Marinobacterium aestuarii: one gene and its partner. The main gene of each other region encodes a partner of the protein of the gene in region 2 in a complex. Links are inferred from orthologs where the notes say so. Each region holds a gene or a part of one and is shown on either strand. Other genes may lie near its edges.

Region 1 (3,341 bases), 1.7 Mb from region 2 along the record:
CCCTTTGTGATTATCACCGTCAATGCGGCACTGTCGGGGTTTGACTATTCCCTGATGCGTGCGTCTCTGGGTCTGGGTGCGACGCCCGGTTACACCTTTTTCAACGTCATCATGCCGCTGATTCGCCCAGGCGTCATCTCAGGCGCCCTCTTCGCTTTTGTGACCTCCTTCGATGAAGTGGTAGTTATCCTGTTCTTGGCGGGCCCGGAGCAGCGCACTATCCCGCGGCAGATGTTCTCGGGGCTGCGTGAGCAGATCAACCCCACTATTCTCGCCGTGGCGGTGTTGCTGGTCGTACTGTCGGCATTAATGCTGCTGACCATTGAATATCTGCGGGCCCGGGCCGAGAAAATACGCACCGGGGAGATTTAACAGGCGCCGGGACCTGGCCCTGGTTTTGAGTGCCCGATTAGGGCGGTAACATCGGTACAGCGTCTATACTGCAGGCCACAGTGCCGCCGTGGAAAAAGGACTCGCCCATGTCACGCCACTATATCCGCCACCCCTCGGAGATCCCCATTCAGATTGTGCTGGCGGGCCAGCCCCATGAGCACAAGATGTCGAACATCAGCCTGGGCGGGATCTGTGTCCACACCCGCCACTGCCTGCCCGATAATACCGATATCATTATTCGCATTCCGCTGCTGATGCCACAGTTCAGTGCCTCCGGCCGGGTACGCTGGTGTCATTACCATGCGCTGGAGGATGCGCTACTGGGTATTTGCTTTAGTGACGAAGAAACCGCCTTTGCGGTGCGCATGGTGGAGCAGGTCTGCCATATAGAGAGCTACCGGCAGCGGGCCTGCCGGGACACAGGCCGCAACTACAGCAGTGAAGAAGCCGCCATCGAGTGGATTGCGCGCTACGCACACCGCTTCCCCAGCAGCAGCCAGTGAAACCGCCCCCGGCGGGCCTGGCAAAGCAAGGGGCAAGAAGAATGCTCAAGCTGAGTGTTTAAGGCGCTGCAACTCGTCACGGTAATGACCCGCCAGTTCAAATTCCAGGTTTTTAGACGCTTCGTACATCTTGTCTTCCAGCTGACTCATGGCCTTGGCGAGCTGCTTGGCAGTCATGGTGGCCGGATCGAACTGGGTATCGCTGGCCTGGGCCGCCACCTTCTTGGCACCGCGCGTAGCCTTGCGGCCCGGAATGGTACTGGCGCCTTCCATTATATCGGCTACCGACTTGTAGATACCCCGCGGCACTATGCCGTGCTCCAGGTTATAAGCGACCTGTTTTTCCCGCCGTCGTTCAGTCTCGGTGATGGCACGCTGCATAGAACCGGTAATACGATCGCCATAGAGAATGGCGCGACCGTTAACGTTACGGGCTGCCCGGCCTATGGTCTGGATCATCGAGGTTTCGGAGCGCAGAAAACCTTCCTTGTCGGCATCAAGAATGGCCACCAGCGCCACCTCCGGCATGTCGATGCCCTCGCGCAGCAGGTTGATGCCCACCAGCACATCGAACTGGCCAATACGCAGATCGCGGATGATTTCGACCCGCTCCACAGTGTCGATATCCGAGTGCAGGTAGCGCACCCGTACGCCATGCTCGGCCAGATAGTCGGTCAGGTCTTCGGCCATGCGCTTGGTCAGCACAGTGACGATAACGCGTTCCTCGTTGGCCGTGACCTTGCCAATCTCGGACAGCAGATCATCCACCTGAGTCCGGGCCGGACGCACCTCCACCTGAGGATCAATCAGCCCCGTGGGCCGCACCAGCTGCTCGGCGATCTGTCCGGCATTGGCCGCTTCATACTTGCTCGGCGTGGCGGAGACAAAGATCATCTGTGGCGCCAGCGCCTCCCACTCCTCGAAGCGCAGCGGCCGGTTGTCCAGCGCCGACGGCAGGCGAAAGCCGTACTCCACCAGGGTTTCCTTGCGTGAGCGGTCGCCCTTGTACATGGCGCCCAGCTGCGGCACTGTGACATGGGATTCGTCGATCACCACCAGGGCGTTGTCCGGCAGATAATCGAACAGCGTCGGCGGCGCCGCGCCCGGCTCGCGGCCGGACAGGTAGCGTGAATAGTTCTCGATGCCGGAGCAGTACCCCAGCTCCATGATCATTTCCATGTCATACAGGGTGCGCTGCTCCAGCCGCTGTGCTTCCACCAGCTTGCCATGATCGCGCAGCTGCTTGAGCCTGGGGTGCAGCTCATCCTTGATCTTGTCGACGGCCCCCAGCAGCACCTCGCGGGGAGTCACATAATGCGTCTTGGGGTAAATCGTGACCCGGGGCACGCGGCGCAGCACCGCGCCAGTCAGGGGATCGAAGAAGCTGATCTGCTCCACTTCGCTGTCGAACAGCTCGATGCGCACGGCCTCGGTTTCGGATTCCGCCGGGAACACATCGATGACGTCGCCGCGCACCCGGTAGTTGCCACGGTGCAGCTCGACATCGTTGCGTTTGTACTGCAGCTCCGCCAGGCGGCGCAGAATGTCACGCTGGTCGATTTCTTCGCCCCGATCCAGGTGCAGCATCATCGACAGGTAGGACTTCGGATCGCCCAGACCGTAAATGGCCGAGACCGTGGCCACTATAATGGCATCGTCCCGCTCCAGCAGCGCCTTGGTGGCCGACAGACGCATCTGCTCGATATGATCGTTGATCGAGGCGTCCTTCTCGATAAAGGTATCGGAGGACGGCACATAGGCTTCAGGCTGGTAGTAGTCGTAATAGGACACGAAGTATTCGACGGCGTTGTCGGGGAAGAACTCGCGGAACTCACCATACAACTGCGCCGCCAGCGTCTTGTTGTGGGCCAGAATGATGGTGGGCCGCTGAATCTGCGCAATCACATTGGCAATGGTAAAGGTTTTGCCCGATCCGGTAACACCCAGCAAAGTCTGGGCCACCAGGCCCGATTCAATGCCATCGATCAGGGTGGCAATAGCGCTCGGCTGATCTCCCGAGGGCTTAAAGCTGGACTGAAGTTTAAATCGCTGTTTCATTAACCCACCTGCCTGACAACGCGACCGCATATACTAACCTACCTGACCGCCAAGCCCTACTAGGCAAGGCATTCAACGGCCAATCCGCTGCTCGGCCGCCCCCAATGTTCACCTGAGGCGCGGGTCCTGCGCGCAAAAGTCGCGAAGCTGCGGATTTTCTGCGTCAAAAACTGCATTTTTTCGGTACAAGGATTCAGACTGGCAAGGGATTCCGCTATCATTGATCGGCTTGAAAAAGCAGCAAATCCAGTACCGACTAATAGAGGATTGTGGCTTGGACGTTCAACTTTCAGACCGTGTAAACAGTATCAAACCGTCCCCGACGCTTGCGGTTACCAACCGTGCAGCCGAACTGCGTGCGGCCGGCAAGAACATTATTGGTCTGGG
Region 2 (4,775 bases):
GGCAACCAACATGTTTGGCGATGTCTATGGCGGCTGGGTGGTGGCTCGGGCCGTTGAGGCGGCGGAAATTCGCGCCGCCAAGATTGCTGAAGGCCGTATTGCCACGGTGTCGGTGGGGAGCATGGACTTTCTCTCGCCGGTGCTGGTCGGCACCATTCTCAGCTTCTATACCCGCGTGGTCGAACTGGGTAACAGCTCGGCGCGTATTCTGGTTGAAGTCTGGGGTCGTTGCCCGGATGGACGGGAACTGCGCAAGGTGACCGAAACCGAATGCGTCCAGGTGGCCATCGATCAGCACGGCCATATTCGCCCGCTGCCCACGCAGTAATCGTCTTTGCCGTTAAATGAGCCTGTTTCACCTTTGAGTGGCACCTCCAGCTGAACAATGTCGGGGTTTGATGGACTAACAGGGCCCCGCTTGGCCTGCGCTTTGGAGATGGCACACAGATGCGACGTATAAAACTACTCAGGATGGCGCTGTCGACCTTGCTCGGATGGCGCCGCCAGGGCTATTTCATTCCCTATCGCTACGCCGACCAGCTGCCGCTCGCAACGCCATCCTATCCTGCGCTGGAGACTCTGCTGGCGCGCCATGAACCGCAGTTCAGTCAGTTGCTCAGTGCACTGGATAGCTTCGCGCCACAGCTGCAGGGCTTCAGTAATACCCCGCCGCCGCTGCCACGCTGGCAGCAGAGCTGGTTTCCCCGTCTGGATGGCGCCATCGCCTACGGCCTGACCCGGCTGCAACGTCCGCGGATGATTATTGAAGTGGGGTCAGGTCATTCCACGCGCTTCTTTGCCAAAGCCTGCCGGGACGAGGGGCTGGATACTGAAATGATCTGCATTGATCCGGCGCCGCGGGCCGATATCCAGTCCCTGAACCTGACGCTGGTCCCGACGCCGGTACAGCAGGCAGACTTGGCCCTGTTCGAGCGTCTGCAGGCGGGGGATCTACTCTTTATTGATTCCAGCCATCTGCTGCTGCCGGGCAGCGATGTCGACTGGTTGCTGAACCGGGTCTGGCCGCGTTTGGCCGCCGGCGTGCTGGTGCACTTTCATGACATTCTGCTGCCCGACGACTACCCCGAGCAGTGGCACTGGCGCGGGTACAACGAACAGCAGGCAGTGGCGGTGTTGCTCAGTAGCGGCGCTGCTACACCGCTCTGGTCCAGCCATTACGCCGCCAGTCGCATGCAGCCCCAGTTGCAGCACAGTTTTGTGGCGGGGCTGCCAATGCCGGATGAAGCCCTGGAAACCAGCCTGTGGCTGCGCAAGGTCACACCGGCGCTGGATGCTATGTAGGACGCAGCGCGGAAGACTGTGTTTCTTACAGCGGCTGCAGGTTGGCGTAGCCGAGCATCAGCCACTTGGAACCCTCGTCATCAAAGTTCACCTGCACTCGAGCCTTGGGTCCAGAGCCTTCGTAGTTGACCACTATGCCTTCACCAAACTTGGCGTGGCCGACGCGCTGCCCCAGGGAAATGTTGGTGGCGGGCACCTCGGCGTTGGCCAGTGAGGAACCGCCGCCCTGAAACAGGGGCTCGCTCGGGCTTCGGGCGGTCAGCGGGCGGCGCACCTGGGCATTGAGGCGCACTTCCTCGATCAGCTCGGGCGGCACTTCCTGGATAAAGCGCGAGGCGCGGTTGAAGTTTTCCTGGCCGTGCAGGCGGCGTGATTCAGCGTAGGTCAGATACAGTTTCTGCTTCGCCCGGGTAATGCCGACGTAGCACAGGCGACGCTCTTCCTCGAGCCGGCCGGGTTCCTCGATCGACATCTTGTGGGGGAACAGACCTTCTTCCATCCCCGCCAGGAACACCAGCGGGAACTCCAGCCCCTTGGCCGAGTGCAGTGTCATCATCTGCACGCTGTCCTGGTGCTCGTCGGCCTGGGCATCACCGGCATCCAGTGCCGCCTGATCGAGAAAGGCGACCAGCGGCGTGCGGGCTTCACCTTCCTCGGTGTCGATATCTTCCTGCCAGCTGCCGGCAAACTGGCGCGCAGCGGTGATCAGCTCATCAAGGTTTTCGAGGCGAGACTGTGCCTTTTCACCCTTTTCCTTCTCGTGATGCTGTACCAGACCGCTGTGCTTGATCATGTGCTCGGTCTGCTCGTGCAGCTGGGTATCCCGAGTCTCAGTATCGAGCCTGTCGATCAGCTCAAGGAAGCCCCGCAGGGCATTGCCGGCACGGGCTGGCAGCAGCCCCTGCTCGATAATTTCGCAGGCCGCCTGCCACATGCTCAGTTCCTGCTCGCGGGCGTGCTGGCGCAGCAGTTCGATGGTACGGGTGCCTATGCCGCGGGTCGGTACATTGATCACGCGCTCCATGGCGGTGTCGTTGTGACGGCTCGACATCAGGCGCAGATAGGCCAGGGCGTTCTTGATTTCCAGCCGGTCGTAGAAGCGCTGTCCGCCGTAGATGCGATAGGGCACGCCTGCGCGGATGAGCATTTCCTCGAGAATACGAGACTGGGCGTTGGAGCGGTACAGCACGGCGGAGTCGACCCGCAGGTTGCCGTCCTGTACCCACTGCTGGATGCGGCCGACAATAAAGCTGGCTTCGTCCTGTTCATTGAAGGCCGAGTAGACCGACAGTAGCTCGCCATCGCTGCCTTCGGTCCAGAGCTGCTTGCCAAGGCGCCCCTGGTTATTGCCGATCACGGCGTTGGCCGCCTGCAGGATGTTTTTGGTGGAGCGGTAGTTCTGCTCCAGCTTGATGGTCGTGGTGCCGGGGAAGTGTTCCGGCAGGTTCTGGATATTCTCGATGCGGGCGCCGCGCCAGCCATAGATCGACTGGTCATCGTCGCCGACGGCCATCAGCTTGCGCTCTGTGCCACAGAGCAGGCGCAGCCAGGCGTACTGGATGGCGTTGGTGTCCTGAAACTCATCCACCAGCAGGTAGCGAAAACGCTCCTGGTAGTGCTTGAGCAGCGCCGGCGAGCGATCGCGCAGCAGCTCAAGACTGCGCAGCAGCAGTTCGCCGAAATCGATCATGCCGCCACGCTCGCAGGCCTGTTCGTAGGCTACGTAGATATTCAGCATGGTGCGCTGGAATGGGTCGTTGGAGGGCTCTATGTGGCGCGCACGCAGGCCTTCGTCTTTCTGGGCGTTAATAAACCACTGGAACTGTCGCGCCGGCCAGCGCTGTTCGTCCAGGTTCATTTCCTTGGCCAGACGCTTGATCAGGCGCAGCTGGTCGTCGCTGTCCATGATCTGGAAGTTGTCCGGCAGGCCGGCATCGCGCCAGTGCGAGCGCAGCAGGCGGTGCGCCAGGCCGTGGAAGGTGCCCACCCACATGCCGTGGGGGTTGAGTCCCAGCAGTTCTTCGATACGCCCGCGCATTTCCCGCGCGGCCTTGTTGGTAAAGGTCACCGCCATGATCGAGTAGGGCGAGATGTCCTCGACCTGGATCAGCCAGGCAATGCGGTGCACCAGCACGCGGGTTTTGCCGGAGCCGGCACCGGCCAGCACCAGCAGATTCTGCACAGGTGCAGAGACCGCTTCGCGCTGGGCATCGTTGAGTGAGTCAAGAATCGGGGTTAAATCCATGGCGGCAACAATCGGGCTCTGCGGTTGATCTCGGGGCCGTCTGCGCGTTAGTCGCGGGCGACCCCGGGAAGATAAAGGGCTGTATGGACGTCCAGTATAACCCGAACGACTACGATTGGCTGCCGCCCTGATTCAGGGCAGCTGCGAAGGCTGTTCTATGCGGTGCAGCAGAATGCGCTTGAGCTCGTCGGGGTTCTTGAGCTTCATTTCAACGCCCTGGCGCCCGGCCTGTTCGATACCCAGCCAGGGAATCAGGCGCGAGAGCCAGAAACGCATGGCGGCGGTGCGGGTCAGCTGTGACCAGACCTGACGCTCGTCGTCGGTGAACGGCCGTACAGCGTTGTAAGCCTGCAGCAGGGCAGCTTCACGTTCAGTGTCTATGCTGCCGTCTGGCTTGGTGCACCAGTCGTTGGCCACTATCGCCAGATCGTACAGCAGATAGGCAGTGGCGGCGTTGTAGACATCCAGAATGGCGCTCACGTCGGTGCCATTGAAGAGCGCGTTGTCGTGAAAGAGGTCACCATGGATCACGCCCATGGGCAGATCCAGTTTGGCTGCACGCAGGGCATCGAAGTTACGCACTTCGGTGCTGAGCAGCTGGGCTTCATCTTCCGGCAACAGGCGAGCAATCTGCTGGCTCTCGCGGCGCCACCAGAAGACGCCGCGGTGGGCCTGGCGGTGCAGATAGAACTCGGAGCCGGCCAGATGCAACTGGGCCAGGGCTGCACCAGCGGAGCTGCAGTGCGCCGGGCTGAGTTCTGTCTGGGACACATGCTGGCCACCAAAGCGCGGCAGCAGCAGCGCCGGGCGGCCGTGCAGTTGCTTCAGGGCAATGCCGTCACGGTCCTTGAAGGGTGCGGGCACCGGGCTGCCGCGCTCGGCCAGCCAGCAGGTCAGCTCGACGAAAAAGGGCATTTCATCCAGCGTAAATTCTTCGAACAGTGTCAGGACAAACTCCTGTTCGAGGCCGGCAGGGCTTTTAAGCGTGACAAAATAGTTAGTGTTTTCTATACCGCCTTCTATACCCTTGTGGGCGACCAGCGTGCCGAGATCAAAGTCGGCCAGCAGGCGGTTGAGGTCCTGAGCAGTTACTTCTGTATATACCGCCACAATATTACCAGCTGAAGATGACCCATTTGGGGATTAGCAGGGAGGATTCTTCGAAGCGGCTGAATTCACCGCTACCCTCGACCGGCACCAGATAATAGGGCTTCCCGACTTTGGGAAC

The links.
Region 1: the proteins of uvrD (region 2) and uvrB are in contact, whole or in part, in a crystal structure (PDB 7EGT), measured with the Thermus thermophilus proteins. The link is inferred for Marinobacterium aestuarii from one-to-one orthologs. Residues at the interface, in WP_096412145.1 of Thermus thermophilus: His654, Arg656, Phe657, Gln666, Asp668, Glu669, Lys680, Arg681, Leu682, Ser683, Lys685, Tyr686, Ala687; in WP_096411307.1 of Thermus thermophilus: Glu23, Leu25, Arg26, Asp27, Gly28, Glu29, Arg30, Phe31, Arg55, Glu326, Asp327, Phe328, Glu379, Ser382, Gln383, His398, Gly400, Arg401.

The regions. Positions count from the first base shown.
Region 1 is NZ_CP015839.1:3,408,742-3,412,082, forward strand. What follows is about bases 449-3,341. They hold uvrB (excinuclease ABC subunit UvrB), read right to left. Parts: upstream 2,955-3,341; coding sequence 942-2,954; downstream 449-941. Other genes in these bases: A8C75_RS14880 (PilZ domain-containing protein), read left to right, coding at 480-896; A8C75_RS14890 (pyridoxal phosphate-dependent aminotransferase), read left to right, coding at 3,229-3,341. Also shown: A8C75_RS14875 (ABC transporter permease), read left to right, coding at 1-372. UniProt on the Escherichia coli protein: The UvrABC repair system catalyzes the recognition and processing of DNA lesions. A damage recognition complex composed of 2 UvrA and 2 UvrB subunits scans DNA for abnormalities.
Region 2 is NZ_CP015839.1:5,095,790-5,100,564, reverse strand. What follows is about bases 938-3,869. They hold uvrD (DNA helicase II), read right to left. Parts: upstream 3,548-3,869; coding sequence 1,328-3,547; downstream 938-1,327. Other genes in these bases: A8C75_RS22410 (homoserine kinase), read right to left, coding at 3,680-3,869; A8C75_RS22420 (class I SAM-dependent methyltransferase), read left to right, coding at 938-1,302. Also shown: A8C75_RS22425 (acyl-CoA thioesterase), read left to right, coding at 1-328; more of A8C75_RS22420, read left to right, coding at 448-937; more of A8C75_RS22410, read right to left, coding at 3,870-4,657; A8C75_RS22405 (DUF2782 domain-containing protein), read right to left, coding at 4,662-4,775. UniProt on the Escherichia coli protein: A helicase with DNA-dependent ATPase activity. Unwinds DNA duplexes with 3'-5' polarity. Translocates on single-stranded DNA with 3'-5' polarity. Initiates unwinding more efficiently from a nicked substrate than double-stranded DNA.